2 regions of the Nostoc sp. DedQUE09 genome follow, and region 1 is predicted to be linked to the other one. Evidence: predicted binding sites of a transcription regulator. Region 1 holds the regulator's gene; the other holds the start of a gene.

Region 1 (15,555 bases):
TAACACCTAGAGGTCCAGTTATGGTGTTGACGGTATCGCCAGTCTTAGCTGAACCAGATCGGTTGACTACTACAACGTCATTATTGCGGAGTATGGGATTAGTTTGCTCATTAATCCCAGCGGAGAAATCCACTTTTACTATACGTTTAGTGACAGAACCATTAGGGTTGAGGCGAATCAAATCAACAGCACTACTACTAGCTCTGGCATCATTAAATCCGCCAGCAGCAAGTATAGCTTGATTTAAAGAACTATTTGGCTGAACGTCTGTTAGACCTGGTTTTTTAACTTCGCCTACCACACCAACCTGAATCCGTGTAGGAGACAAAGTAGTGGTAGCTAATTGAGTAGCTTCTGCGGGGATAATTTCAGTTGCCGTCGGAATAACAATCGTATCTCCGTCTTGCACAATGATGTCTTGATTGGCATCACCACTCTGTAACAGTTGCCAAAGATTAATATCTATAGATTGTTCTGAGCCAGTTCTTGTAGGTCGGCGTAGCTTGAGATTACGCACATCAGCTTGTGCTGTAATTCCGCCAGCTAGTTGAATAACTCGTGTCACATTTGGTAAACCATTAGGAGTGGTAGTACCACTGTTAGTGGTTGTGCCCCCCTGTGCATCTGCGTTGGCTGGGGTGACAAGATACGAACCAGGACGGTTAACTTCACCAATAATTGTTACTGTGCGGGGTGTCGTTTGACTGGCGGCAAAGTTGGATGCAAATATATTGCGAGATTCTGCGACGTTGAAGTTGGTTGCTGTTGGCACAACTATAGTGTCTCCATCCCGCAAAGTAATATCCTGCGATAACTTGCCTGTTTGAATGAATTCTTTCAAATTGAGGGTGACAGCTTGCTCTGAAGAACGTCCTATTCTACGCCGTAATTGAACTTGAGTCACATCCGCAGCTAAAGTCACTCCCTGCGCTGTTGTTAATGCAGCTAATACAGTGGGGTATTGTACGCCTGGATTGTTCCCGGCGCCTCCGCTCAAGTTTAGAGTGTAAGCTCCAGGACGTGTCACCTCTCCAGCAACGAAAATATTGATGGGACGAGGGGATAACAGATTGACTGAGATTAAGGGGCGTTTGAGGAAGCGAGCATATCTTCTAGCTATTTCGTCAGAAGCTTGTTCAGTTGTTAGCCCTAGTACCGACACACTGCCAATTAAAGGTAGGTTGATTGCTCCACCTGGGGGAATTTGGTATTCACCTGTATATTCAGGTACTTCAAATACATTTACACGGATGAGATCGCCGCCTCCTAATGAATAATTAGTATCTAATAGTGTTTGTGTGGTTGGTGGTTGTGTAGTTGGGGGTAATGGTTGTCCCTGAGCTAGACTGGCAGATGACACAGCGGCATTGACAGCAGTTAACAAAGCCATACCTACAGCTGGCTGAATTAAGAATTTAGACAAACTTTTGTTAAGCATATTTACCTAAGACTCTGAAACTACGATCAATAAAGTACTGTCTAAACATTTTTATTTTGACTATACCTAAGTATTCAAGTTCCCCGACACTCTTATTTTCCTAGAAAAGTGTTATTTTCCGGAGGAAATTTGTTTATTGAAGTTAAATTTTTAGTGAAGTTAGCTTAAAGTTAATGTTGCTTGAATAGAGTAATATCAAAAAATATAGGATTTACGCAAATAAACCCAGTTTCTACAATAAATTGTCTATTAGCCAACAATCAAGTAGTCACTAATAAATTTTTATTGTCAAAGTTAATTTGATGACATTTAAAATCTGCGATGAGTAGTAAGGGACTACTGAAATTAGGAACAAGTTCATTAAATAAATACAAATAACCTTGAAAAGATGTCGAAATTTTATTTTTTTAGGTTGTGTTGGGCGAAGAGAACTCAAAAAAGCAGAATTTTGGGTTTTGTTCTTCAACCCAGTCGACAATTTACTATTTGGCAACAAAACTAATTCAAGAAGTTGTTTTTTCTTTGGATTTGTTGAATAAAAAATTCTTCTAGGGAGTGACGTGATAAGTTCATGGCGATAATTTTACCTTCCATGAGACGAAGACTGGCAAGAAAATCATAGTAATCATCTTGTAGTGTACCGTGCCAGGAACCATCAGGCTCAAATATGAGGGTGGGTATCCATTTTTTGAGAATTTCCCAGTCGCCACCTTGACCTTTGACGTGATATGTGTTTTTACCGCCTAAGAGTTCATTGAGCGAACCAGAGCAAATTAGTTCACCTTGAGCGAGGATGGCAATGCGATCGCAAATCTGTTCTACTTCACTAAGAATATGGCTGTTGAAAAAAATCGTCTTCCCAGCAGCTTTGAGGGCCAGAATAATTTCTCGCATTTGGTAGCGTCCCACCGGATCAAGACCAGACATTGGTTCATCCAGAAAAACTAAATCTGGCTCATTAATTAGTGCCTGTGCCATACCAACACGCTGTAGCATTCCTTTGGAATAGCGACGCAGCAGCTTTTTACGGGCATCGGCTTGGGATAAACCCACTAATTCCAGCAGTTGGGGAATGCGTTGGCGTTGGACACTCTGGGGAATTTGGAATAGTCCAGCAGCTAGCTGCAAAAATTCCCAGCCAGTGAGATAGTCATACAAATAAGGATTTTCTGGTAGATAGCCGATATGTTGCTTAACACTGCGATCGCCTATGGGTTTACCCAACAATAATCCTCGTCCAGAGGTGGGATGAATAATTCCCAGCAATAATTTTAAAAGGGTGGTTTTACCAGCACCATTAGGCCCCAGCAACCCAAAGGTTTCGCCTCTGTAAACCGTTAAAGAACAGTTTTTGAGAGATACGACTTTTTGATTTAGCCAAAAACCAGTGCGATAGACTTTTCGCAACTCAGAAGTTAGGACTACTGGCGGAGTGTCTGTCGTATTAAGTTGAGAATTAGGGTCATCTGCAACAGACTTCATCTCGGTTAAATCACTATTTATCAGCTTGGTATGAATTAAAAATTACCCGGTAGGCTGATAATAACCATCACCAAGCTGTGTGTCAATTATCGGGAACTGAGGATTGGGGACTGGAGAAGAAGCAAGGGAGCAGGGGAGAAATCAATTCAAAATTCAAAATTCAAAATTCAAAATTAAAGAACTTCTGCCTTCTGCCTCCTCTTTCCCAATGACTAATGACAAATGACAAATGATCAATCCCCAATTTGACTCTTTTCATAGAACTCCCTTAGAACTGGGAATTAAGCCAGCACGTCGGGGGTCAATTTCCACTGCCTGCCGTGTTGCTCTTGCAAAGGCTTTAAATGTCGCTTCAATGATGTGATGGGAATTAATGCCATCCAGTTGTCGAATATGCAGTGTCATCTGGCTATGGTTTACCAAAGCCACAAAAAATTCTCGCACCAGTTGGGTGTCATAGGTTCCTACCCGCTGAGTAGGAATTTGCAAGCCGTAGCTGAGGTGAGGTCGTCCAGAAAAGTCTAGCGCTACTTGAACTAAGGCTTCATCTAGCGGTGCAAGAAAATTACCAAAGCGAACAATGCCTTTTCTGTCGCCTAATGCTTGGTTAAAAGCTTGCCCTAAAGTAATGCCTACATCTTCATTGGTGTGATGGTCGTCAATTTCCCAGTCTCCCTTGGCTTGGACATCTATATCAACCAGCCCGTGGGAAGCAATTTGATGCAACATGTGATCCAAAAACGGAATACCTGTTGCTGCTGTGCAAGTTCCTCTACCATCTAGGTTGATGGTAACTTGCACATTAGTTTCACCAGTGGTGCGGTGAACAGTGGCAATCCGAGGAGTTTGGGTTAAGCGATCGTAGTTTGAATTAACTTGGCGATTGGTTGTTTGCATGGGGAGTGGAAAGAGCTAAGAGTTAGGAGTTAGGAGTTAAAAATTCATAACTCATAACTCCTAACTCCTAACTTTATCGCGTCACATTCCCATAATTTCATATCCTGCATCTACATAGAGAATTTGTCCGGTAATGCCGCTGGACAAATCACTACACAAGAAAGCCGCAGCATTGCCTACTTCTAGCTGAGTGACGGTGCGTCGTAGGGGAGCTACCTCTTCTACATGATGAATCATATCCAAAATTCCACCCACTGCTGAAGATGCCAAAGTGCGGATAGGGCCTGCGGAGATGGCATTCACGCGGATATTTTGCGACCCTAGTTCAGCAGCTAGGTAACGCACACTCATTTCTAACCCCGCCTTGGCAATTCCCATAACATTGTAGTTGGGGATTGCTCTGACACCACCTAAATATGTCAGGGTGACGATACTACCTCCCTCTGTCATCAAAGGTTTCGCTGCACCACTTAATTGCACCAGCGAGTAGGTACTAATTTCTAAAGCGGTGTTGAACCCAGAACGAGAGGTTTGGCTAAAATCTCCACTTAAATCGTCTTTGCTAGCAAAGGCTAGACAATGGATGAGGATATCTAGCTTTCCCCACTGTTCGCGGATTGCCGCAAAGGTAGATTTAATTTGTTCGTCATCTTGGACATTACAGGGTAGAAATAAGCTGGGCTTAAGAGGTTCTACTAACTCGGCGACTTTTTTCTCCATCTTGCCGCGTTCATCCGGCAGGTAGGTAATACCCAGGTTTGCTCCGGCGAGGTGCAGCTGTTGGGCTATCCCCCAGGCGATCGAGCGGTTATTGGCAATACCTGTAACAAGGGCATTTTTTCCAGTCAGATTTAGCATAGAAATTGTTAATGCGATCGATCATTAGGAGCATACTAGAATCTGAGGCACGTTTAGTCTTTGTTTTATACAGGATTGACAAAAATGAATATTGATAAGGGTGTTTGCTGTGACAAAAATCTTGATTTTTTATAAAGATATTCTCAAGATATCTTTATTTGTTCTTCAAAAAACCTTTTGAATACAGCTATTGGAACTACTTATCAACAAGTTGTAGCTGAAAGGATCAACAATTATGTATCATTATAAACAAAGAGTTATGAAGAGATTAGTTTGAGTATAGGAAAGTACAAAAAGGTTGACGGTGCTTTATTCATTTTTCGGGTGTATTCTTAGGTAATCAGTTTTTGTTTTTCCGGCATTGGGTAGGGGAAGGGAGATGATCGTGACACAAGATAAAGCCCTAGCAAATGTTTTTCGTCAGATGGCGACCGGGGCGTTTCCGCCAGTTGTGGAAACGTTTGAACGCAATAAAACGATCTTTTTTCCTGGCGATCCTGCCGAACGAGTTTATTTTCTTTTGAAAGGTGCTGTTAAACTTTCCAGGGTGTACGAGGCAGGAGAGGAAATAACGGTAGCGTTGCTGCGGGAAAATAGTGTTTTTGGTGTATTGTCATTGCTGACAGGAAATAAGTCGGATCGGTTTTACCATGCGGTTGCATTTACGCCTGCGGAATTACTGTCAGCACCAATTGAACAAGTGGAACAAGCACTCAAGGAAAATCCAGAATTATCAATGTTAATGCTGCGAGGTCTGTCTTCGCGCATTTTACAAACAGAGATGATGATTGAAACTCTTGCTCACCGAGATATGGGTTCTAGGTTAGTGAGTTTTTTACTAATTCTTTGCCGGGATTTTGGGGTTCCTTGTGCAGATGGGATCACTATTGATTTGAAATTATCTCATCAAGCGATCGCAGAGGCAATTGGTTCAACTCGTGTTACCGTTACTAGGCTACTAGGAGATTTGCGTGAGAAAAAGATGATTTCTATCCACAAAAAGAAGATTACTGTACATAAACCTGTTACCTTAAGTAGGCAGTTCACATAAAAACAATTGGAGAAAGGGGAATCGGCGCGTGTTCTATTTTGAAAAATGACACTAATAGCTAGAGGTAAATCTAAAATTGAATAATTTCAGCTATTGCCAATTCCCACTTCTTTCCAGACAATGCTTAAAAGTAGTAGGCTGTATCTGGAAGGATTTCGGTAGCTAAAGATGACCACCGGATACATCCTCATCGCAGCAATTTTGATTCTGGGAGGCGTAATTGCCACCGTGGGCGATCGCATCGGCACACGAGTTGGCAAAGCCCGCCTCTCACTTTTTAAGCTTCGTCCGAAAAACACTGCTGTACTAGTAACAATTTTTACTGGTGGTTTGATTTCCGCATCAACTTTAGGGATTTTATTCGCTGCTGACGAAGGCTTGCGCAAAGGAGTCTTTGAGTTAGAAGATATTCAAACAGACCTGCGACAGAAACGGGAACAGCTAAAAACCGCAGAAACTCAGAAAAGTCAGGTAGAGGGCGAGCTAAATCAAGCAAGAATCGCCCAAGCAAAAGCACAACAGGACTTACAGGCAATTAATCAATCCTTGCAGGCGGCGAATGCTAAACAGAGGCAAACGCAAGCCCAGTTGAACCGCACCATTAGTCAACAAGCCCAAACTCAAACTCAACTCCAACGCACTCAAGGTCAGCTAGATCGGGTTGTAACTCAATACCAAAAAGCCATAGCTGAATTACAAAGTGTTTATAACCAGAGAAAGGAACTACAGGCGGCAGTTGAACTATTGAAGACAGAACGTCAAAGACTCTATGCGGAAGCGAAAAAAGCCATTGACGAAGCCAAAACAGCAATTGAAAAACGCGATCGCGAACTTGCTAACCGTCAAGAAGCCATAAAACAGCGCGATCAAAAAATTGCCCAACTGGATCAACTAATTCAAAAACGTAATGTAGAAGTTGCAGCACGAGAGCAAGTGATTGCCAAACGGGAATCACGCCTCAAAGAATTGGAAACACAACAGGAGGAACTAGAACAGGAAGTTGCCAGGCTGGAAAAATATTATCAGTCCTACCGCGACCTGCGTTTGGGTAAGCTGGCCTTAGTTCGTGGTCAAGTTTTGTCCGCTGCTGTAATTCGTGTTACTCAGCCTGCTGCTGCTCGTCAGGCAGTGGTACAACTTTTACAAGAAGCCAATCGCAACGCCAACCTGGAATTAAGCGAGCCTGGTGCAAATCCGGCAAATTTAGAGCTGCTACGCGTGACCCAGGATAGGGTCGATCAATTGAGCAAGCAGATTGGCGATGGTCAAGAATACGTCGTGCGAATTTTCTCTGCTGGTAATTACGTCAGAGGAGAAAAGCAGATAGAATTTTTCGCGGATACAGCCCAGAATCAATTGGTTTTTTCGGGAGGCGCGGTGCTAGCCACCACTACTGCTGATTCCAAAACCATGACATCTTATCAGTTACAGCAGCGGCTAGAAATACTGATTTCTGCTTCCCAATTTCGTGCCCGTAATGCCGGAATTGTCGAAAATGTGCAAGTAGAGGGGACTTTTCTGCGCTTTGTCAGCCAATTAAGACAGTATAATCAACCCTTAGAGATCAAAGCGATCGCAGCAGAGGACACTTATACAGCTGGGCCATTAAGAGTAAAATTGGTGGCAATAGTTAACGGAAAAATTATTTTTAGTACTTAAAAAAGTATTTGCACACTGTTATTAGTAAGATTTAAACATATTGAACAGCAGTCAAAATAGTTGCTGTAGCTGAATTTTTTATTTAGCAGATACTATGCGTAGCAAGATCCCTGTAAGGGTACATTTCTAATTTTTATTTAATTAATTATGAATTTCCGTGAATTTTCAGCAACGCAACCAGTCATTTTGGGGTTTGATCCAGGTCGAGATAAGTGTGGTTTAGCGGTGATGGGACTGGATCGGCAACTGTATTATCATGAAGTTGTGTTAGCAAAAGAGGCGATCGCTACCATTGAGACACTGCGTCAAAAGTTTCCGATCTCTTTGATGGTCATGGGCGACCAAACTACAGCCAAACAGTGGAGACAGAAATTATATCAAGAATTGACAGAACCGCTGAGTATTATTTTAGTGGATGAACGCTACACAACCTTAGAAGCACGCGATCGCTATTGGCAAATGTTCCCGCCCAAAGGGCTAATAAAGCTATTGCCACAGGGTCTACGGCAGCCACCAAGACCTATAGATGACATTGTTGCCATCCTCTTAATCGAAAGATACTTAAATCGCCTCACAGAATCAACACTAAGCAGTCAGGAGTGAGGACTTAGATCGTTAACTCCTAACTCTAACTCCTAACTCCTAACTTTTAAAGTTCCGCCCGAATCGTAAAAGCGTAGTCTCCTCCAGGCTCTAGCTGATAATCTTGTTGCTCCAAAAATCGACCAAGGGGTTCTTTGATTAAGGCGCGGCCTTGGGAAGGCTTGACGGCAAGTTCTCCCCGGCGAAAATGCCACTGGAAATGCCACTCAAACTCACCCGCATTCACTTCGCCTTCTAGGAAGCCGTGTTGCCAGGATTGGCGGGTAATTCTGACATGGGCAATGGTTTCTGGCAGACGTTTTGCACTCACAATGCTTTATGTCAAGTGTGAAATAACAGCCGATGATGTAGGCTACTTATTTTATTTACCAAACATATCTTAATTAGACAAACTGACAAAGTGGGTATTTGTAGTTGACTAGGTTGTGTTTATGAGCAAAATGACTTCAGCATCCTGAAGTCGCGCAATCACCGAGAGCTTACCCCTACGGGAAAACAAGCTACGCGTAGCGTCTTGTAGAAAAGCATTAGCAAGTCTTTGAGAGTCACAGTTCATTGTAGAGATTAGAAAATAAATCAAACGAAAAATGCTAATTTTTTCGTTACTTCTAGCGATCGCGCTTTAACTAATGGCACATTTTAGGAATCGTTCCCATTCGCAATGTGAAGCAGTCTCTATCGTCAATACCCAAATTAGCAGTGTCCAACACTCCTATCATAATTGTGTCGCTCAAAGTCTTTGTTGGGAACCCACAGTATATTTATGTCGCAAGATAGCTGTTTTTTGAATCTATATGTACTCCAAATGTTGGGCAAAAGTATCTGAAGCATACAATAAATTAAAAACTAGAGATAAAAAGGTTTTGTGAATTACGCATAGACGCTTGTACGATTGGACAGTGCTATAAGAACAACTACGTCAAATAGCAACGCCTAGAAAAACAGAGTTAATGTCTGATGGAGTCTTCAGAATAAACTAAACAAGCGGCTTTTTATAACTTAGTAGTACTAAGTACATTTTCATAAAAAATTTTATATATTTTGGTATTTTATTTTGGTTTTGCTGCCTAAATATTTTGTCAATAACGATTTAAATATAACTATTAGTTATTCTATTTCTGTGACACTCAATTCCCTAACTCAAGTAAGATGTGCGCTCACTATTAAAATTGATATTATATTTCTTAAATGTAAATTTTAGTTTACGTAATGAGGTAAGTAATGGCAATTCAATTGAAAGTTCCAGATATTAAAGGTGATGAGTGCGCCAAGAAAATTACTAAATCTATTCTGACTATGGAGTCTGATGCCAAAATAGATGTAAACGTTGATACTAAAACTGTAACTGTAGATGCTGCGGCTTCTGAAGAGTCAATTAAACAGATGGTTCAATCTGCTGGTTATACTATAGAGGGCTATTAATTAAATCTTTAAGTTTTCTAATAAATTTAGAGAAAATAAGTTAGCCAACAGAATTAATTAATGATATTTACGTCCGTTTTCAGGGCGTAAATATTATTAATTACTCTACTGGATCGCAATTATTTCTCCTCTCATAAGATGGCAAATAAATCTAAATATTGGCAAGCTTGAGCAAGAATTAAATTCACCAAAACTGCAATCAAACATGACTTGAATAAAATTAAATACTAAATCTTATATTAGTAATCATTATTAGGTAGAAGTTAGAGGAAACGACGGTTGCTTGTCAAATAATGTGGTATTCTCACACCTAGCTTAAAGAAGAATTACATTCATTTATCCTCAATTCTAAGTACTAGGGAGGATTTATGAGGAATAACTAACTGGTAGATAATTGGGGCAGAAAGCTATAGCTAGAAGCATGGAAACCAAACAACTAGGAAAAACTGGTATCTTTGTAAGTGCGATCGGTTTGGGTGGTATGCCCATGTCAATTTCTAATCGTCCTCCCGAATCGGAATCAATCCAAGTTATTCATCGTGCCTTGGATCTGGGTATTACATTTATTGACACTGCCGATTCTTACTGCAAAGATGAGTCAGATAAGCACCACAACGAGAGATTAATTCACAAAGCACTTACTAGTTACAAAGGCGATGTTAACCAAGTCATTGTGGCAACCAAGGGCGGATTGATGCGTCCCGATGGCAACTGGACAAGCAACGGCAACCCAGAACATTTGCGCCAAACAATTCGCGACAGTTTTGAAGCATTGGGTGGTGCTAAACCCATCGATGTTTGGCAATACCATTCTCCCGATACTAATTACACCATTGAAGAATCCCTTGCGCCAGTTAAAGAAGCAGTAGAGGCTGGTTTGATTCGATTTGTGGGAGTTTCTAACTTTTCCGTTGAACAAATTAAGCGGGCGCAGGATGTGGTGGATATTGTCTCGGTGCAGAATCAATACAGCCCTTGGCAACGACAGCCAGAAAATGATGGCGTATTGAAATATTGCGAACAGCAAGGATTGACTTTTTTACCTTGGAGTCCCTTTGGTGGTAGGCGCCGCCATCAGGGCTTGCAAGATATTCCTGCGATCGCTCAGTTAGCTAAAGAAAAAGGCGTATCAGTGTACAATATCGTTCTGGCGTGGTTGCGTTCCAAATCGCCCGTTATTTTGCCAATTCCTGGCGCTAGCAAGGTCTTTAGCATTGAAGACTCAGCACAAGCTATCAATGTGAAACTATCTGATCAAGAAATGCAAAAAATTGATGGGGCAACTTAATGATTCCATTAAATAACGTGGATTTAATGAAAGTTGCCAAAAATTAACCTGCCACGTTTAGTTAGCTTAAGACAGGGTAATCAATAATTTAAAATTCCAAGCCAACAGACTTTTAAAAAACTTTATCAACCCGGTTTATTAAAAAAACCGGGTTTTTTATAAAGTATGCTATCCCTTAAATTAAACTTGATCTAGTATTGCCATATAAGTAATTCATCTAAAAATTTATGCAGCCAAATTCTTTAACCAATAGGTCAAAGCAGATGATAAATTTGTTTGTTTTACTACTGGTTTCCTCATTTTGCTGGCAAAATTCAGTGAAGGTTCAGGCTCAATCAAATACGCAACTTTTGCCGTTTTTTGATAATGTTGATAACCCGGTTCCTGTTCGCTTTCCCGCAGGGCAACAGGTAGATATCACGCCACCTCCACCGCTGCTCAATCCTTTTGACAAGGCTGTACTAAAACTTTGCGGCCCTATTGGTACAAGAGTTAGTCCTAATAATTTTAAACAATTGTTATCTTATTACCCAGATGTCTTGCAGAAAATTCAGCAAGTTAGCGGCGGTGAACTGCGCCCTGGACGTAGGAATAAAGCACAATTTCTTGAAGATTTAACAAATATTTGGTTCCAACGTCAGGGGTTTGAACATATATTTTGTGGCGAAATATATAACGCCAAAGATATTGGTGGCTTGCATTTTTACGGCAGATATTTACAGTTACAAAATGAAGGCATAGGCGGACGTTTACCAAATAATCAAGGACGAGAGGAAGTTATTCCTAATGTAATTTATACAATGGGTGTAGTAATTAAACAGAAAAATCGCACAGTAATAGATGTTATTAAAGGCTATGGATATCTCAGTAATGCCGAAGAAATGCTTTTAGATGCCACCAAAATATTTAAACTCCAAGGTAATAATCAGGAAGCATGTATTTATAATGTACGTGACAAAGAAACGGGAAAGTTTTTCACTACGGTTTTTGTAAGTAAAGAAAAAGCGATCATTACCTATTATCCCGATGCTACTCCTCAAGGTGCAAAATGTAAAAGTTAAAATTATTAGATTGCTTGTACTAAGCGCATAGAAGAAATACATGATGTTAGAAACACACCGCTTGCTAATGCGTGATTTTATAGAGGCAGACTGGCAAGCGGTTTTTACTTATCAATCTAATCCTTTGTACTTGCGTTATAGTTACTGGACACAACGCACACAGAAAGATGTTTGCGAATTTCTCCAGATGTTTATCGAACAGCAAAAAGAGCAACCTCGGACTAAGTTTCAGTTAGCTATTGTCCTCAAAGAAGAAAATCGTCTGATTGGCAATTGTGGTATCCGTGTAAATGACCCGGAAATGCGGGAAGCAAATATCGGCTATGAACTAAATACTCAATATTGGGGACAAGGTTATGCAACAGAAGCAGCACAGGCAATTTTAAAATTCGGCTTTGAAGAATTGAGAATGCATCGTATCTGGTCTTGGTGTGTTTCAGAGAATGTTGCTTCTGTAAGGGTATTAGAAAAAACTGGTATGCGTCGTGAGGGTCATCTGCGGGAAAAAGAGTTAATCAAAGGCAAATGGTATGACAACTTTCTTTACGCGCTCCTTGAGCATGAATGGAAAGCAAACTAAGAGGATGTTTGAAAAGTCATAATTGATGTATCAAATATTTTTTACCCCACCCTAACCCTCCCCTTAGAAAGGGGAGGGAACCAGATTTTTCTTGTTTCCCCCCAATGCATCGGGTGAATTAAGGGGGGTGATAATGTGATTAAAATTACAAACTACTTTTCAAACAACCTCTAATACTGCTTCTATGAGCTACCTCAAAGACAATATCATAAATTACTGAGAAATTGAGGATAAGACAAGTTCAGAGGGTCGCACAAATGACCAATACTATCCTCAATTTCCAAACAGCTAACGGGCACGAAGTCTTAGCAGCAGCGGGTAAAAAATATTTACGTCCTGGTGGACGAATAGCCACCGAGAAATTATTTCAGTGGGCAAATTTTCAACCTGGAGAGACAGTTTTAGAGCTAGGTTCTAGCTTTGGATATAGTGCGATCGCTTTAGCAAAAAGCTACCATGTGAAAGTAGTAGGCATTGAAAAAAATCCTGATAGTGTAGCTAGTGCGCGTGCTAATATCTGCGCTGCTGGGTTAGAAAATCAAGTCGAAATAATTGAAGGTAATATTTTCAACCTAGAGGCAATCTCAGGAAAGTTTGATTATGTATTGGCAGAAGCCATTCTCACAATGCAATCCCCATTGGGAAAAACCAAGATTTTAGCTGAAATTCATAATCGGCTCAAACGGGGAGGTAAATTTCTCTCCCACGAACTGTTAGCCAGTGATAAAGAAGAACAAATTCATGCTGACTTAGCACGAGTAATTCGAGTTAATTCTACACCACTTTCACAATCCAACTGGATTACGGCTTTTGCAACAGCAGGATTGCAAATACAGAAATGCCAAACTGACTCAATGAATTTACTGAATTTAGGGCGGATATTTCAAGATGAAGGTTTTTTTAACACAACTCGAATCTTCTGGAATGTCTTGACGCAAAGAGATATCCGCAACCGAGTTTTAGAAATTCACCAAGTTTTTCATAAATACCAACACGAATTAGGCTACATCATTTCGTGTGCTGTTGCTCAGTAACATAATTTATTCACTAAAACCATTTCCTGAAAAATAGTGATAATCCTTGAAGGATTATCAGCCTTGCTTACGGTTTATCATCCCAAAATACTATGACCAAAATCATAACTAACCCATTTTTTATTACTCAACTACGAGAACAAATTCAATATCCCAGTGCGGGAGTTCTCAGTAAAGTACTGCTGAAAGATAATGCTTGTCAATACACTTTATTTTGTCTCGCAGCTAACACTGATATTTGTGAGCATACCTCTATTCGGAATGCCACCATTAATGTAATTGAAGGCAGAGGTATACTCACTTTATCTGGAGAAGATATTCAACTGGAACATGGGATTTTTGTCTTTATGCCTGCTAACGCACCTCATGCCTTAAAAGCGGAAGAAAATTTGACATTTTTGCTCACACTTTCTGAGAAAGTCACAGATAAAAATTAGTTAATTATGGAGTCTAAAAAAATGCGATCGCTAATTTTAACTTTTGCTCAAAATTTAAATTTCTCTGAAGCTCAGTTGGAAGAAATACTATCACAACCTCTAACTAAAGTTCTAAATTCGCCTGGATTACAACAAGAATTAAACAGCTTAGATACCAGTTTACTTAAGGAAACTTTACCCACAGCAGGAGGAGTTTTAGCTAAGGAATTACCACCTTTTTACAACTGGCTAAAAAATGAGTTGGGAGTTAAGCGGGTTCCTGATAGTCCTGATCACACAACAACATGGGTAATTGGTTTTCTTCATAATCAAGAAAGTCTAACTCATTTGGTTGAGTTGCACCGTCCAGTACCTCGTCCGGCTTTAGAAGCTTCTATTCCCCGCTTGATAGGAATGTTTGAAGGTGTCGAAGACGCGCAAGTTCAGCAGGAATGGCAAAAAGCGATCGCAGCTCTATGTCTAGTTTTAGTTGTTGCTGCACGCGAACAAGATAGAGTCGCTGTAGCAGTCTGAATTGCTGTCCCCCACGTGTAGGGGCGTACATCTGTGCGCCCTGACTAATCTATATCTCCAGATGCGATCGCATCTAATTTCTCAGTATCAACTATAGTAATTGTTCCACCACGATGATAGACAATTACTGACTTGAGACTTTTAATTAATCGCACGCATTCTTCGTAAGTAATGCCGCTACTTCGAGCCATCCGATAATAAGATAATTTGACTTTTAAGCACTCGCCTTGTGGACTAGATTCAGTTCCAGATTCAGCAGCAAAATATTGAATCAATCTCGCAAGGCGAACAATAGCTCTCTCAGAAACTAATCCGTGGACTGTTTCATGTAATTGCTGAATCCGACTGTTAAAAACCATCAGCATTCGTAAGGCAATTTCAGGATTTTCGCCAATAGCTTTTAATAAAGCATCTCGCTCTACAGTGAGGATTTCACAATCAGATTCAGCAGTGACAGTTGCTGGAGAAATTCCATTTCCTAACAAAGCAGGAGCCGCAAAAATTTCCCCAGCAGCTAAGGCACGGAGAATTGTTTCTTTCCCCGTTGTTGCTGTTTTGGTAACTTGAATTGATCCACTGACAACAGCGTAGAGCTTTGCTGGTAAGCGATCGCCTTCATGGAGAATAATTTCTCCTTTACGATGGTGCTGCACCTGGGTGTAAGGTTGCAAACCGATCTTCTCTGCCGTTTTTAAACCCGCAAACACAATAATTTGCGAAAGTTGTTCCAGAGATGCCTGCATGATTAGCCCGATATTGCCAAGGCTGGACGATGATGAATCCAAGGGTTAGCCGCTTCTAATTGTGCTGCTAGGCTGATGATTGTGGCTTCAGCGGCAGGTTTACCAATTAGCTGGACACTGATGGGTAAACCCTTACTATCAAAGCCGACAGGAATGGCGATCGCAGGTTGTCCAGTTGCATTCGCAGGCGGACAAGGGGCAACCCACTCAATAATATTTTGGAATGTCTCTTCTGGACTGAGCGAAGCCCATTCCCCAACGTGGATAGGTGAATGTAGATAAACTGGCAATATCAGCACATCCACGGTATCGAAAAATGCCACAATTTGACGTGCCACTACCTGCATTTGGGAAACTGCTTGCAGGTATTCTCCAACAGAACCTGTGCGTGCAAATAGCCAGCGATTCAATGGCTGCAAAGCTTCAGCAGGAAGTCCCGATGCGGCTACTCCAGCTTGCCAAACGATTTGAAATGGTTCAACTAAACCG
Region 2 (15,555 bases), on a different contig from region 1:
AAGGGGGCGATCCCCAAAGCAAAGACCCAAAAGTTCCAGCAGATAGACTGGGAACAGGTAGCTATATTGACCCAAAAACGGGAAATGCTCGTTATATACCTTTAGAAGTTAAGCCAAAAGGTTCGGATACTCCGATTTACAATAAACCATTTGATGCTACTGCTCAAGCTGTCGTATTGCCCCATAAACAGGGTGCAGTAGCGATGGCGCGATCGCAATCACCAGATTCAGCTTCTGCCCAGTTTTACTTTGCTTTAGCGGATCTAGCATTTTTGGATGGGAACTACGCCGTGTTTGGCAATGTCACTCAAGGCTTTGATGTCGTGAACAAAATTCAACAAGGCGATCGCATTGACTCTGCTAAAGTCACTCAAGGCGCTGAAAATCTGAAAGCACCAGGACAGTAGGAGGAAGGTGGCAGGGGGGCAGGGGAGCAGGGGGCGAGGGAAAAACTCTTAACTCTTAACTCCTCACTTTTAACTTCTAACTCCTAAATTGGTCAAAATTTTTGTTACTGGTATTGGTTTAGTTTCCGCCTTGGGTGGAAGCTTAGAGGATAGCTGGCGAAATTTAATTTTAGGTAAATCTGGAATTCGTTTACATCAACCATTTCCAGAACTTACACCACTTCCTCTAGGTTTGATTGCTGAACAACCATCTGAGTTGACAATGTTAACTCGGATGGTTGTTGCTTCTGCTTTACAAGATTCTGGATTAGTTGCACCTTTAACTGATTGTGCTGTAGTCATTGGATCGAGTCGTTCTTATCAAGCGTCTTGGGAAATGCTGGCGCGGGAAATGTACAACGCGAATCATTTCCCCGTTTCCTCTTTTGGAAATTGGCTAGATACATTACCTCATATCAATGCGATCGCAGCTGCAAGACAAATCGGTGCATCTGGGATAGTTTTAGCACCAATGACAGCTTGTGCAACTGGAATTTGGTCTATTGCCCAAGCAGCTTTACTTATCCAAACTGGGCAATGTCAACAAGCGATCGCAGGTGGAGTGGAAGCACCAATTACACCCTTAACTTTAGCTGGGTTTCAGCAGATGGGTGCTTTGGCAAAAACTGGCGCTTATCCCTTTGATTTGCAGCGAGAAGGTTTAGTCTTGGGCGAAGGCGCAGCTGTGTTTGTCTTGGAATCAGCAGAGTTTGCAAAGCAGCGTCAAGCAAAAGTGTATGGTGAAATTCTCGGTTTTGGCTTAACTAACGACGCATATCATAGTAATTCACCAGAACCTGAAGGGAAAAGTGCGATCGCTGCCATCAAACAATGTCTAGAACGTAGTTGTCTGACACCAGCCGATATCGATTACATTCATGCTCATGGCACAGCTACCCAGTTAAATGACCAAATGGAGAGCATGGTAATCCAGCGTTTGTTTCCCCAAGGCGTGGCAGTTAGCTCCACGAAAGGAAGCACAGGTCATACATTAGGGGCATCTGGGGCTTTAGGTGTAGCTTTTTCTCTCATGGCGCTAAAACATCAAATTTTACCACCTTGTTTAGGATTGCAGCAGCCAGAGTTTGATTTAGATATTGTTACAGCAGCACGTCTAAGCAAAATCCGCCAGGTATTATGTTTGAGTTTTGGTTTTGGGGGACAGAATGCCGCGATCGCTTTAGGAAGGTAAAAATTTTGGATTTAACTATCTGACCAATAACATATAAATTTTCATTTAGGGGCAGCTGTGCGCCCCTACAACAGTGATTTTTGAATAATTTTTACATATCAGAATATAAAATATAAAACTGTAACAAAAACTACAAAATCTTTCCTTTTTCAAAAAAAAAAGGATAAGCTTAGGTACAGATGAGATCCGGTTCGCAAAGATACCGTGATTAGGAGAAAACTTATGATTTCAAAATCTCTGTTGCTGTCAGAACCTGCTTCTCCAGCGCATATATGCCCATTTGACCAAGCCTGTAGCTACTTAGAAGCGGCAGCTAAAGAATTAAATTTAAATCAGGGTTTGCTAGAAATTCTCAGCCACCCGCGTAAAGTTGTTACGGTTTCCATCCCCGTGAAGTTAGATGATGGGGAAATACAAGTTCTCGCTGGACACCGAGTGCAGCACTCTGATGTCTTAGGCCCATACAAGGGCGGAATTCGTTACCATCCGGCTGTGACTTTGCGCGAAGTATCCGCTCTAGCAATGTTGATGACCTGGAAATGCGCCTTGTTAGGTATTCCTTACGGTGGTGGAAAGGGTGGCATTGCTATAGATCCCAAACGCTACAGTGTTGGCGAATTAGAGCGAATCAGCCGCCGTTATATCAGCGAGTTGATTAAAGATATTGGGCCTTCCGTAGATATTCCTGCGCCAGATATGGGTACTTCTGCACGTGAGATGGCTTGGATGATGGACACCTACTCTGTAAATGTTGGTCATGCTGTACCAGGAGTTGTAACTGGAAAACCCCTTTCTATTGGTGGTTCTCTGGGGCGAGAAATGGCAACCGGACGTGGCACGATGATTATTGTCCGTGAGGCGTTAGCAGATCGAGGTAAATCTTTGGCAGGAGTGCGAGTAGCCATTCAGGGTTTCGGTAACGTCGGCTGTGCCGCAGCGGAATTACTATATGAAGCAGGCGCAAAAATTATCGCTGTTTCAACTGGTGCTGGGGGAATATTCTCTGAAGCTGGTCTTGATATTCCTAAGTTAAAAGTCTACGCTGCTGAAAATCGTAAGAGTATTGTGGGTTTCCCGCAATCTGTACCAATTAGCAATGCAGATTTATTAACCTTACCCTGTGATGTCTTAATACCAGCAGCTTTGGAGAACCAAATCACTGAAGAAAATGTCAATCAGGTGCAGGCGCAAATTGTCGCAGAAGCAGCTAACGGCCCGGTTACTCTTGAGGCTAACTTGGCCTTAGAGGCGCGGGGTGTGACAGTGTTACCAGATATTTTGGCCAATGCTGGCGGTGTAGTAGTCAGTTATTTAGAGTGGGTACAGGGTCTTTCCTACGTATTTTGGGATGAGGAGCGCGTCAACCGCGAAATGGAACATTTGATGGTACAAGCGTACCGCAAGGTGATTCATCAGTCGGAGGTACGGCAAATTTCTTTAAGGTTAGCAGCTTACACCTTGGGGGTAGGTAGAGTAGCTCAGGCGTTGACTGACAGAGGTCTTTATCCTTAAGTTTTTATACTTAGTTGTTCATTAGGCAGAATAGATCATTGTCGGTAGTAATTTTACTTGATCCGCCATTGATTTATCTGCCTTATTTTCTTGAGCGATCGCGACAATATAACTAGTACTAAATGTCTTCGATATCACAATAGTAAGTTTAATAAATATAGCAAGCAAACTCAAAAAAAGGTGTTGTTAATTTTCCAGAAACTTTTGACTACTCAAGCGTTTTTTTGCAACAAAACTTTCTTCACCAACGTCATTTATTAAAAATGCAACTTATACCGATTTACCTGTGAGATTGCTCCAGAACTTAGGGGTTAATATCATGTCCGCTTGATTGCTTATTAAATCCGAAGAACCCCACCCCGCCAAAGCTGTGCTTTGTCTCCCCTCCCCGCCTGCGGGGAGGGGTTGGGGGTGGGGTTCTTTTATTATGGGTAATTTGGCGGACATGATATAAGTCCCAAGTCTTAGCAAGCTTGATTTTGTGTTTCACAAATAATTGGTATTACTAATTATTATTTTTAGACTAAGATGTTTGCTCATGATAAAGTTTCTTGACTGGCGAAAACCTTTAGCGATAACTGCAACACTTTCGTTGACGCTGACAGCATATCCTGCTAGCTCTACTATTCCTACATCACTCCAAAATTCAAGTAAATACCAACTTGTACAGGCCCCAGATAACTGCCGCCGAGTTGAGACTAATGGTGATAATCTCAATATCCGGTCTAGTCCAGATGGTGCAATTATTGGGACATTGCGTAATTACTCACTTGTAATTATTGAAAAGACCAATTCTTCAAGTAGCTGGGTGGCAATATCATCACCGCAGTCTGGCTATATATCTGCCGCTTATCTCAAGCAATGTGGACAGCCAGTACCTCCCTCACAAACAACTTCTCAAACAGATAACTGTCGCAAAATTTTTGTGGGAGGAGTTTTACGTGTCAGGCAAGAACCCTCAATTAACAGTCCTATTCTTGGAGTTCTACAAAGTGGTCAGCAAGTAACAATTAAAAATCGTGGAAAAGATGGTTGGGTGCCAATTTCATCCCCCGTCAATGGATATATTCCTTCAATAGTCCTCAGTAGTTGTACATAGATTATAAATTAACGTCTTGTGCAACTTTTATTCAAACCTAACCCCTCAACACTAATGACCATTTACTAGGGAATCTACGGTGTATATACAAGTCGTCGAAAAAAGCTAGGTTTCCTCATTGTTCTTTTGTTCCTATGCTCTGCATGGGAATGACTAATTAGGGACTGCTGTTTCCAGTCAGACATGGAGTCAGCAGCATACATGAAGCATTCCCATGCAGAGCATTTAAACATCTTCTTCAATGAACCTTACGACTGCCCAGAAGGTGCAGCAGCATGAATCAAGTCTGGCTTCTCGTCACTAGGAGGATGCTCAATACTTTGATCCGATGTGGGGCGTTGATGGCGATTACTAGTTTCGATTTGTACAGGTTGACCAGTTTCAATTGACTGATAAAGCGCTTGAATGATCGAAACATCAATCAATCCTTCTGTCCCAGATGGCTCTGGGTCTTTATCTTGCAGAATACAATCAGAGAAATAGGTAAATTCAGCTGCTAGTTGATCGCGATCCTCAAAAGTATGCTCTTGAGTTTCACCATTAATTGTCAGGTAATGCTTGATTTCTCCCTGCCAAGGATATGCAGGTTGTACTCGTAAATCGCCTTGAGTACCTACAATCTGATAAGTCGAAACACTTGCCCCTCCAAAGCTACAGGTAAATGTTGCCAATCGCTCATTCGGGAAGCGCAAGATGACGCTAGCCATTTCTTCCACTTCGCTGAAGCGTTGTTCTCCGTTATTGGCAGCTACAGCAAATACTTCAATTGGTTCATCTTGAAATAGGTAACGTGCAGCATTAATGCAGTAAATGCCAATGTCATAGAGCGTCCCACCACCTGTGACATCTCGTAAACGAATATTGCCTTCTTCTACTTGCTGAGTAAAAACCGAGTTGAAAATTCGTGGTTCACCAATTTGCTTTGAGCGCAAAATTTCGACTGCTTGTAAATTGGCTTCTTCTAAATGTAAGCGGTAGGCAATCATCAGCTTCACATTATTGTCATTGGCAGCTTTAATCATTGCCTCACACTCTTGTTCAGTTACCGCCATTGGCTTTTCACATAATACATGAATTGCCTGATTAGCAGCCCGAACAGTGAAGTCGCAATGCAAGTGATTGGGCAACGCAATATAAACTGCATCAACCTCGCCGCTTGCCAGACAGTCCTCATACTCATCGTAAGAGTAAGTATGGTTAATCCCATACTTTTTGCTCAGTTCTTCGTTTTTTGTAGGGTCATCTGAAACCAGTGCGACTAATTCCGAGTTTTCAGTATGGACAAAGGAAGGTAAGGCGGCTTCTTGGGCAAACCAACCTAAACCAACAACGGCGTAACGAATTTTGCTTTTATCATTTGTAGCAGTCATTTTTATCCTCTTTGATGAAGTAATATTTAGGTAATTTTAATGCCTAATTACGTGTAGAACATGGCTAATTATTTATGCAAGCATTTAAAAAAAAGTGCATGACTACATTGCTAATGCAGCTTCTACATTTGACACTAACTTAGCTTTCGTCTCTTGAAACTCCTGTCCTAATTCAGTTAGCTCTTGATCGCTCATACATTCGCGCACAGCATTAAAAATTTCGCTTTCTTCCTCTTCTACATGATGCTCAAGTATTTCCTTCAATTCGCTCATCTTTTCTTTAAACTCAGGTTTAGTAGGCTTAAGCCCCTTAATTTCTTCTAAAATAACTGAAACTTCTTCATGTTCTTCTTCAGCCTCTTCAATATATTGTTCAGTTTCTTCGTATTCTCGCAAAGCTGGGTAGAACACTAATTCTTCAGTTCTTGCATGTAAGATCAGTTCTATATAGATTTGATTGAATTGCTCAACCAACTTTGCACCTTTAGCTTTTTCTGCTTCTGCAAAAAGCTTCTCAACTTGCCGATGCTCTGCTTCAATTAATGAAAGAATGTCTGTTGCTTTAGTTTTAGCCATTTTTTCCCTCAGTAATAATTGATTTTTTGGGCTGATAAGTTGGAGTTTAATGAATGGAATCTCGTATATTCTCAATGACTTGGGAAATCAAAACCTCATTCTTTGAGTAAGCTTTAATTTAGACTTAAGGAATATTTTCGGTATTGCACCTTAGCTGAAATTCATAACCTCAGCATGATGGATGCTGAGTATATACCATTAGCGACTCAAGGCTACAGCCCAAACCTCGAACACCTGTTGAAGATTCCCACACATTTGATTTGCTACAGCCTCACAAATAAGTGGTGTGAGTCCTAAACATAACTAAGTACTATTTGTCTTTGATGTTACAACAGAAATGACAACAGCCACTTAGTATATATGACAACCGACCTTCAAAAACAGGGATTATTGCTTCTGCGTCAAGCGCTTGATAATTCCACAGCCGACTTTCGCCCTGGACAATGGGAAGCGATTGAAGAATTACTTCAGCAGCGATCGCTCTCAACTTGCCATTGACATATTTCCTGCTATACCCATTGGCTCTTTAGAACAAATCTTAGATGAAAACTGGTTTCCTGAATATAACCACAATCATCACGGTAAACCCGATTAAAATGAATACGCAACTTGGGTTTCCATAGGAGTATGCAGACGTGCAGCCGGACTTAATAGGCTTGGAAATTAGTAAGGGGGAACTGAGACGTTTGACTGGGTTCGATCCAGAAGACGTTTTTCGCCCCTCGGTTTTGCGAGATAGCAAAAAGCGATTAGGGTTTTTTATCAGTGAAATGCTGGTGACGCTGGCACTAACGCCAATAATTGTGGGCTTTGTTTACGCGTTTATTATTCTGCCAACTATTGGTTCTTCAATTCGACTAGGAATTCTTTTACTAATTTTAGTGCCAATGCCGATATTAGTGGGGCGGTGGCTGTGGCGACAATTAACCTGTCCTGAAGGATTGACAATACTTTTAGATGAAGTTGATAAATATCATGACCTGGTTAGTGCGATCGATATTAATGACCAATTGGCAGCATCAGGAAACGTAGAAAGCAGTATCCATGACCGAGATAAAGTCACCGCCGCCCTACAACTAATTAGAGAAGATTTAGTCCGCGCTCTGAAAACGGAACGAATTTTGCGAGATAATAAAAAATTGCTTGCTAATAACCAAGAGTTATTTGTGAATAATTTAGCCAGTCTGCAAGCTTTACAAGTTAGTAGTCAAGCAGGCGAATATGCTCAACTGCTAAATCAATCATTGCAAATTGCGATCGATGTGCAAGCAGAAATCAGAAAATTGCAAAAAGGCTAAGAGAATGTTTGTAAAAGTGGTTACACGAGAATTTACCTGCCTCCGCAGGTTAGAAAACCCTTGATTTTGGATTAGTTCACGGAGGTGGACTTTGCTTATGTAGTAGCGACTTCTAGTCGCCCAATACTTTCCCAGAAAACAATCGCCCCGTTGACTTAAATGAGCAACAAACCCAAAATAATCGTCCTAGATGATGACCCTACAGGTTCTCAAACAGTCCACAGCTGCTTGCTGCTAATGCACTGGGATGTAGACACTCTACGCCGTGGGTTACAGGATGATTCGCCGATTTTTTTTGTGCTGACTAATACTAGATCGCTAACGCCAGAGTCAGCTGCATCTGTCACCAAAGAAGTTTGCCAGAACCTGAAAATCGCTTTGAATGCTGAAGGAATCGACGATTTTCTAATTGTCAGCCGTTCTGATTCTACTTTGCGGGGACATTATCCCATTGAAACTGATGCGATCGCACAAGAACTTGGCCCCTTTGATGCTCATTTTCTCGTACCAGCATTTTTTGAAGGCGGACGCTTCACCCGTGACAGCGTGCATTACTTGATGATTGACAGTGTAACCACCCCAGTCCATGAAACCGAATTTGCTCGTGATTCCGTCTTCAGCTACCATCACAGTTACTTACCCAAGTACGTCGAAGAAAAGACTCAAGGACGAATTAGTGCCGAAGTTGTAGAAAGGTTTCTCCTGTCCGATATTCGCGCTGGTAGTTTGGAACGATTGTTACAACTTAATGGTAATCAGTGCGCTGTCGTCGATGGTGAAACTCAAGCCGATCTCAACCGCTTTGCAGTAGATATATTAGCAGCCGCCAGTCAAGGCAAACGCTTTCTCTTTCGCAGTGCAGCAAGTATTTTAACGGCTTTAGCTGCTTTACCACCCCAACCCATTGCCGCCGAAAACATGGGGCAGTACGTGCGCCAAGGCAAACCAGGTGCGGTGATTGTTGGTTCCCATGTGAAAAAGACTACCCAGCAATTAGAGGCGCTGTTGCAACTAGAAGGAACTGTGGGCATCGAAGTGAATGTGGGGCGATTACTTGATGATGCAAATCAATCTGCGACATTACTAACTGAAATCCAAGAAAGTACACGGGCGGCACACGAAGCTGGCAAAACACCAGTGGTTTATACTAGCCGTCAGGAACTAAATTTTCAAGATGTCAAGACACGATTGGAGTTTGGGGAAAAAGTTTCAAGTTTATTAATGGATATTGTGCGCGGTTTACCATCTGATATAGGATTCTTAATCAGCAAGGGTGGCATTACTTCAAACGATGTCTTGAGTACTGGACTAGCTTTAACTTCAGCCCGTTTACTCGGTCAAATTTTAGCTGGTTGTTCAATGGTGTTAACGTCATCCGATCATCCCCAGTTTCCTGATTTGCCTGTGGTGCTGTTTCCAGGTAATGTCGGCGATGCTGATGCCTTGGGGACAGTTTATCAGAGGTTGACCGTGCCAATTTGAGATTTTAGACTTTCCTGCGGAACGCTACGCGTAGCTTGCAACTCCTGCGGGGTACGGCTACACTCAGTCGAACGATTTGAGATTAAAGAGTCTTTTGGTTAATGTCGGACTAATATCCTACTACGCCAATACCCCTTGTGGTCACTGAGCCGGTCGTTATGTGAGTGACACAAATCCAAAATCCAAGTTGCGCTGTCAGCGCACCAAAGGTGCGACCCAAAATTGAAAATCTGTTGTCTTTTGGCTAGTACTGCATGACTTCTGATTCTGCGATTCCCAATCTAAAGTCAAATTCTGCACTTCCTAATGCAGAATCAAACTCTATCCTTTCTGAGGTAGAGGCAAATCCTACTGTTTCTGATGTAGAGTCAGATTCTATCCTCCCGGATGCTGAGTTAAAATCTGTCCTCCTTTATTTAAAATCAAATACTGTTCTTGGAGATGTAAAGTCAAATCCTGCTGACCCAGATGTAGAGTCAAATACTGATGCCGGAGCGGATTTTATCCTGACTGACTTAAATCCCGATGAGTTAGCATTACCAGGGCATCGTGTAAATGACAATAGTCAAGTCCAGTTAAAAAGTAAGGAGGGACGACTTTTATTAATTTTGCCCTCAGAATCTCAAGTATCTGCCTCAGAACTCACTTGGTCTGATATTTGGCAACAAATCAGGCAACGTCTGAGCGCAGGCGATCGCTTCCGGGTAGCTAATACACCTGTGCATTTAATGGCACAAGACCGTTTAGTGGATACCAGACAACTCCAAGAACTCGCCGAAGCTTTGAGTGAAGTCCAACTGCGACTGATATCTGTCTCGACGAGTCGGCGGCAAACTGCGATCGCTGCTGTAACTTCTGGGTATTCAGTAGAACAATTACAGCCCGCAACTTCCCTGAGTTCAGAGCCAACCGCTACAGCGATCCCCCAAGAAGATGCCCTCTATTTAGAAATGACAGTCCGCTCTGGAGTAGAAATTCGTCATCCTGGGACAGTAATTCTTTTGGGAGATTTAAATCCAGGTGGTATTGTAATTGCAGATGGAGATATTATTATCTGGGGTCGTTTGCGTGGAATTGCTCATGCTGGGGCTGGAGGCAATCGTGAGTGTCTGATTATGGCCTTGCAAATGGAACCAACCCAACTGCGGATCGCAGATGCTGTAGCGAGAGCACCAGAAAAACCGCCAATCCAGTTTTCTCCAGAGGTGGCACATATTACGCCCCAAGGAATTCGTATCGCTAGGGCTACTGATTTTTCTAGAAATCAATTTACCAAAAGCAATCAAGAGCCATAAATATTTACTTAAAGAATGAAGTATATAGGTAAGGATGAAATAAGACAAATATTCATGCCTCGCCCTCATCAGGGAGAACAGATATTTCTTCATACTTGATACGATACTTCATACTTTATACTGCAATTTACTGTTTTATATTTCCTGAACCCTCATTGACCGCATTTCTATCATGACTCGCATTATTGTGATTACCTCCGGTAAAGGAGGAGTGGGTAAAACCACAGTTTCAGCAAATTTGGGTATGGCTTTGGCCAAAATGGGGCGTCAAGTTGCTTTGGTTGATGCGGATTTTGGTCTGAGAAATTTGGATTTGCTCTTAGGGCTGGAAAACCGCATCGTTTATACTGCGGTAGAAGTTTTAGCCAGAGAGTGCCGATTAGAACAAGCCTTGGTAAAAGATAAGCGCCAACCCAATCTCGTACTCTTGCCGGCAGCCCAAAATCGTTCCAAAGATGCAGTCACACCCGAACAGATGAAGTTATTGGTGAATGCACTAGCACAAAAATATCAGTACGTGATTATTGATAGCCCTGCCGGTATTGAAAATGGGTTTAAAAATGCGATCGGCCCGGCTAAAGAAGCGTTAGTTGTCAGCACACCAGAAATTTCTTCAGTTCGCGATGCCGATCGGGTAGTAGGCTTACTAGAAGCACAAGGTATCAAGCGTGTTCATTTAATAATTAACCGCATCAGACCCTCAATGGTGCAAGCAAATGATATGATGTCAGTGCAAGATGTTCAGGAACTTCTCGCCATTCCCTTGATCGGGGTAATCCCTGACGACGAGCGTGTTATTGTATCTACCAATCGCGGCGAACCCTTAGTGTTAGCGGAAAATCCATCTTTAGCTGCCACAGCCTTTGAGAACATTGCTCGTAGATTAGAAGGGGAAAGTGTCGAATTTCTGGAGATCGACTCGTCCCAAGACAGCATCTTCGCCCGGATACGAAGGTTGTTCAGGACAAAGATTGTCTAACTTACTTTTCCAGTCTCCGCGCCAGACCTATTCGTAATGATTGAACTTCTAGAAAAACTTTTTTTTCGCGGCCCTGATAGCAGTCGAACTCAAGTTAAACGTCGCCTGCAATTGGTGATTGCTCACGATCGCGCTGACTTAGATCCTCAAACGTTGGAAAAAATGCGGAAAGAAATCCTAGATGTAGTCTGTCGCTATGTCGAAATTGAGACAGAGGGCTTGGAGTTCTCCTTAGAAAGCAACCAACGAACCACAGCTTTGATTGCTAATTTGCCCATCCGCCGAGTGAAGGGTGCTATACCTGAATGGGAAAGAGGTGATAAATAAGTCTTTATAGTTTTAGGATTAAGTTTTAATAACTAAGTAAGTCGGCGTAAATAATTGTTGTTGGAATAAGCAATAAACATAAGGGTTTTAGCTTAGTTCATTTTTCTTCATATAGTTTGATTTGATTGTGCCAACTTAATTAGGATGTAGTGAAATTATTGCCAATTGCGACGAATCATACCAACTTTTTGGTTAATTAATTAAGAATATTTACAAAAAAACGATTCTACGTCAGATGAGTTGAAATAACACAATTTTTTATTTGGGTATACTTGCATACAAGTACTATTGAGACTATGTTAGGCTTGTATGTCACGGCTTCAAATAATCTTTTTTCGTATCACCCTCCTCGTATCTGCTGCTATTTTTATTGGGCTGGCTGCTTTTTTTGGGGTGATGCTTGTTACAATTACTGGATTATCAACCTGGTCAACTCTAACCCAGCCACGCATTCAATGGGAAGCTACCTCCGCAACTGTAGTTCGTCGAGAAACCTTCACCTTTAGCGAGTCTGAGCCAGAGGGTAAAAAACTGAGCTGTCCAGTAATTCGATTTACAGTTCAAGGTCAGCAGTATGAAGAACAAAGTGAGCCTTGCGTTGTAAAACGCCGTCCTTGTCAAGATTCAAGGCGTCACAAGTGTCCCAGAGATGCTCAATTTGAAAGGGGGCAAATCGTAAAGGTTTGGTACGATCGCACCAACCCTCGAAACACTTTTATTGGAACTACTGCACCTGCTCAATCTAGCTTGGGAGATGCGATTAAAATATTTGGTTCTCTAGTACTACCGATTGGAGTTTTGCTTGTGGTTGCTAAAGTGATGCTAGATGCTACAAAGCGGCTCAATACTTTTCGGTTAAGGGGGAAAGGGGAAAGGGAAAGGGTTTGATATTTACCTTTACCCCTTCCCCTTTAACCTTTACCCAGACCAAAGAGAGATTGTTGGATTTATCCGAAAAGTATTGCAAAACGGCTTGGAAAGACTTAGGAGTAATCTAGTTTCTCACTGTCCCTTACTGACGAAAAATAGGACTCGCCCATTAATGGCAGATTGCAAGATTTTTTCTGTTAATTGCCCCATCCATGAGGGGATGAGGCTTGTAACTAGCCAATAAACTATCGGTAGGCAACTTGTGGGCCTGCCCAAATTTCTGTCACCTTTTTACCAAAAGTAATCGGCCGATCGTTGTCTGTTGTAGTGATAGTCTTGCCATCATTAGCAACTTGCATTAATGGCCAGTTTTCCTCGCCCAATTCCCCTGCACGAAATAACACATGTTCTGGTTGGCTTTTACTCCAACCTAACAATACGGCAATTTTTTCATGTTCTTCCTCACTAACAGGAGTGACTGTGTTAGCGTGATTTTTTTGCCGATCCCAAATCACTGCACTATCTGTAGAATCACCTGTGTTAAAGATACCTTCAAACTTGCGTGCTAAGAAGCGATCGCCTTTTTCTGACCAACTAACTGGAACTAATACCCCAATCTTACCACTCGGATCACTTTCTTCAGACGATTCTCCTTTTACAGCCTTTATTTTTAATAAAGGATCGCTAACTGGAGTCGTTGAAGCCATCACCCACAATTTCTTAGTCTGCATATCTTGGACAAACATCATGCTGGTGACACGGCTGTTGTACATTTGGGGTTTTACTTCCAGTTGTACTCGACTATAAACAGCATACTTACCATCTGGAGAAATCACGGGTACGCTGCGATAGTGACGTACTCCAGAACCACCATTAGCAGCAATAGCTTCTTGAGTTGCTGTAATCCATTTCCAAGGAATCGGATGAGGGCTGCCGATGGGATCTATTTGTTCTGCTTGGGACTCATTAGCTGTTTCCACAACAGGTATTTCCGTCGTTGTGGTTGATTGAGATTCTCTAATAGCTGGTGCTACTTGAGTTGCTGTCAATGATTCAGTAAAAGACTTTTTTCTAGAGAGATAATTTTCTTGTCCTCTCAAAGACTTAACATTAGCAGCTTTAAGTTTACGTATTAAATTAAGTTGGCTAACAGGAACATCTGTTGATGGTGCGAGTTCAACTGCTGCCAAAGAATCGGGAACAGTTACATCACTTAAATCTAAATCGCTGCTTGAGAGATAATTATCTACTTCAGTTGAAGACTCAATTTTATCCGCTGGTAATACTTGCGGTTCCTGAACAGCAATACTTTGTGTTGGCACAGAGTCAAATTCTTCTGTGATCGATTCGATTTGATCTGTTTTTAATGTTTCAGCTATCTCAGGTTCCCCAACTACAGCTATTTCCTTTGATACAGAGTCAGATTCTCCAGCCATCGAAGTTAGTTTATGTACTTCGGATCTTACTGGGATCGTGTGAGCCGATGCTCCTAATAAAGGTGCAATAAGTATCACAACGACAACGTAATTGAGAAATGGTTGTGTGCGGAACCATCCTGACAGCAAAAGGGGTTTAAGCATTTGTAGACTCTCTAGAGGGGGCAATTGCTATGTGAGAAGCAATACATCAATAGCAATGGGCAGGTGGTAGTTATATGTATAACAAGAAACTAAAAGTAATGACGAAATAATATCTTCAAAGTTTGCAGAGGTTTACAAAAATTAAGTATCATCGTCTACACTTTTTCTGACTTAAGTACGGGATATTTTTTTGCAAAAATATGCGAGTATAGTAAATATGCTGAGAACTCAGTAATTACTACACAATCTATAACTACCCTATACAAAAACACACCAAAAATAAGTCTTGGTTAAGGGATATTTAGGATATAGTTTGAGGAATGATGCTGGCAAATAAGAGATAATCTAACTTAGCTACTGGGGATAGTACGAGCGATCGCTAGTACACAGCAAATAGGCTAGGTTACACACTAAATATAACAGCGCAAACCCTCATGATGGTAAACGTGAGGCGTTAATTAAAAACCTGGGAAAGCGGACGCATAATACATCATACTCAGAAGATATTGCTATCAGCAACCCAAAGTTATAAATTGCTATCTAAACTACAAAAATAGCTAGAAGACGCAATAGTTTTTCGGAAATTTAACTACGTTGAAAGCTAATTTCGGGAATACGAGCGGGAACACAAGAAAATTCACTCGGTAGATGCTCTAGCGAATCGCAACGAAAAACCACTAAGTGATTAGGTTCACTAGAGGCAGATGCGCATAATACTAGCTGTTACACTTGTCAACTTAACTATTTAAGTTAATCAAGCAGCCTTTGGTTTCATTAATACGAAAATATTCTACCACCAAACAGCCAAAATTATTTACAGGTAACAACTGTATTTTGCAACTGCTGTTCGGAATTCAGGAGGCTGCTGATAATGGCTGAGTGACTTCTGTTTCAACATGCAACTTAAATGTTGTCAGTTATGAAGGGCGCACTTACGATTAATTAATGACTCACGACTAAAAACTACTAATTATTAATGAAAATTGTATTTTTTGGTACACCTCATTTTGCTGTACCCACCTTGGAAAAATTATTGAATCATTCAGAATTCGAGGTGCTGGCGGTTGTCACCCAACCAGACAAACGCCGGGAACGCGGAAATAAACTGACCCCTTCACCTGTCAAAGCGATCGCAACTGCTCACAACTTACCAGTATGGCAACCCGAACGGGTGAAAAAAGACACTGAAACTTTAACCCAACTCAAAAAATCAGATGTAGATGTGTTTGTTGTTGTCGCTTATGGACAGATATTATCGTCAAAAATATTGAATATGCCAAAATTGGGCTGCATTAATGTGCATGGCTCGATTTTACCCAAATATCGGGGTGCAGCGCCGATTCAGTGGTGCTTGTACAACGGTGAGAGGGAAACGGGGATCACGACAATGTTAATGGATGCAGGGATGGATACCGGCCCAATGCTCCAAATAGCTACTACACCGATTGGATTACTGGATAATGCCCAAGATTTAGCCGATAGACTAGCAGAGATCGGTGGAGATTTGTTGGTAGAAACTCTGTTGAAGT

The links. The regulator NtcA, encoded in region 1, controls nitrogen genes in cyanobacteria. The targets are predictions, from matches to a motif close to TNTGTANNNNNNNNTACANA.
Region 2: RMY27_RS23145 (Glu/Leu/Phe/Val dehydrogenase) is a predicted target of NtcA. The motif match lies at 1,756-1,775, and genes of this name have one in related genera.

Annotation. Positions count from the first base shown of each region.
Region 1 is NZ_JAVRCE010000022.1:62,182-77,736, forward strand. It holds gene RMY27_RS16015 (polysaccharide biosynthesis/export family protein) at 1-1,438, opposite strand, end outside; gene RMY27_RS16020 (ABC transporter ATP-binding protein) at 1,937-2,920, opposite strand; gene hisB (imidazoleglycerol-phosphate dehydratase HisB) at 3,176-3,817, opposite strand; gene fabI (enoyl-ACP reductase FabI) at 3,899-4,675, opposite strand; gene ntcA (global nitrogen regulator NtcA) at 5,055-5,726, shown strand; gene RMY27_RS16040 (DUF3084 domain-containing protein) at 5,895-7,385, shown strand; gene RMY27_RS16045 (pre-16S rRNA-processing nuclease YqgF) at 7,533-7,988, shown strand; gene RMY27_RS16050 (DUF3146 family protein) at 8,035-8,298, opposite strand; gene RMY27_RS16055 (heavy-metal-associated domain-containing protein) at 9,210-9,410, shown strand; gene RMY27_RS16060 (aldo/keto reductase) at 9,832-10,698, shown strand; gene RMY27_RS16065 (EndoU domain-containing protein) at 10,962-11,759, shown strand; gene RMY27_RS16070 (GNAT family N-acetyltransferase) at 11,800-12,339, shown strand; gene RMY27_RS16075 (class I SAM-dependent methyltransferase) at 12,597-13,373, shown strand; gene RMY27_RS16080 (cupin domain-containing protein) at 13,466-13,810, shown strand; gene RMY27_RS16085 (hypothetical protein) at 13,832-14,323, shown strand; gene RMY27_RS16090 (Crp/Fnr family transcriptional regulator) at 14,368-15,066, opposite strand; gene RMY27_RS16095 (amidase) at 15,069-15,555, opposite strand, start outside.
Region 2 is NZ_JAVRCE010000041.1:50,635-66,189, reverse strand. It holds gene RMY27_RS23155 (peptidylprolyl isomerase) at 1-407, shown strand, start outside; gene RMY27_RS23150 (beta-ketoacyl-ACP synthase) at 496-1,638, shown strand; gene RMY27_RS23145 (Glu/Leu/Phe/Val dehydrogenase) at 1,861-3,150, shown strand; gene RMY27_RS23140 (SH3 domain-containing protein) at 3,689-4,249, shown strand; gene RMY27_RS23135 (Gfo/Idh/MocA family oxidoreductase) at 4,498-5,619, opposite strand; gene RMY27_RS23130 (hemerythrin domain-containing protein) at 5,722-6,195, opposite strand; gene RMY27_RS23125 (hypothetical protein) at 6,556-6,693, shown strand; partial or broken gene RMY27_RS23120 (DUF29 domain-containing protein) at 6,665-6,790, shown strand; gene RMY27_RS23115 (hypothetical protein) at 6,831-7,493, shown strand; gene RMY27_RS23110 (four-carbon acid sugar kinase family protein) at 7,653-8,975, shown strand; gene minC (septum site-determining protein MinC) at 9,230-10,270, shown strand; gene minD (septum site-determining protein MinD) at 10,443-11,249, shown strand; gene minE (cell division topological specificity factor MinE) at 11,286-11,576, shown strand; gene RMY27_RS23090 (DUF3592 domain-containing protein) at 11,886-12,464, shown strand; gene RMY27_RS23085 (hypothetical protein) at 12,692-14,026, opposite strand; gene fmt (methionyl-tRNA formyltransferase) at 15,003-15,555, shown strand, end outside.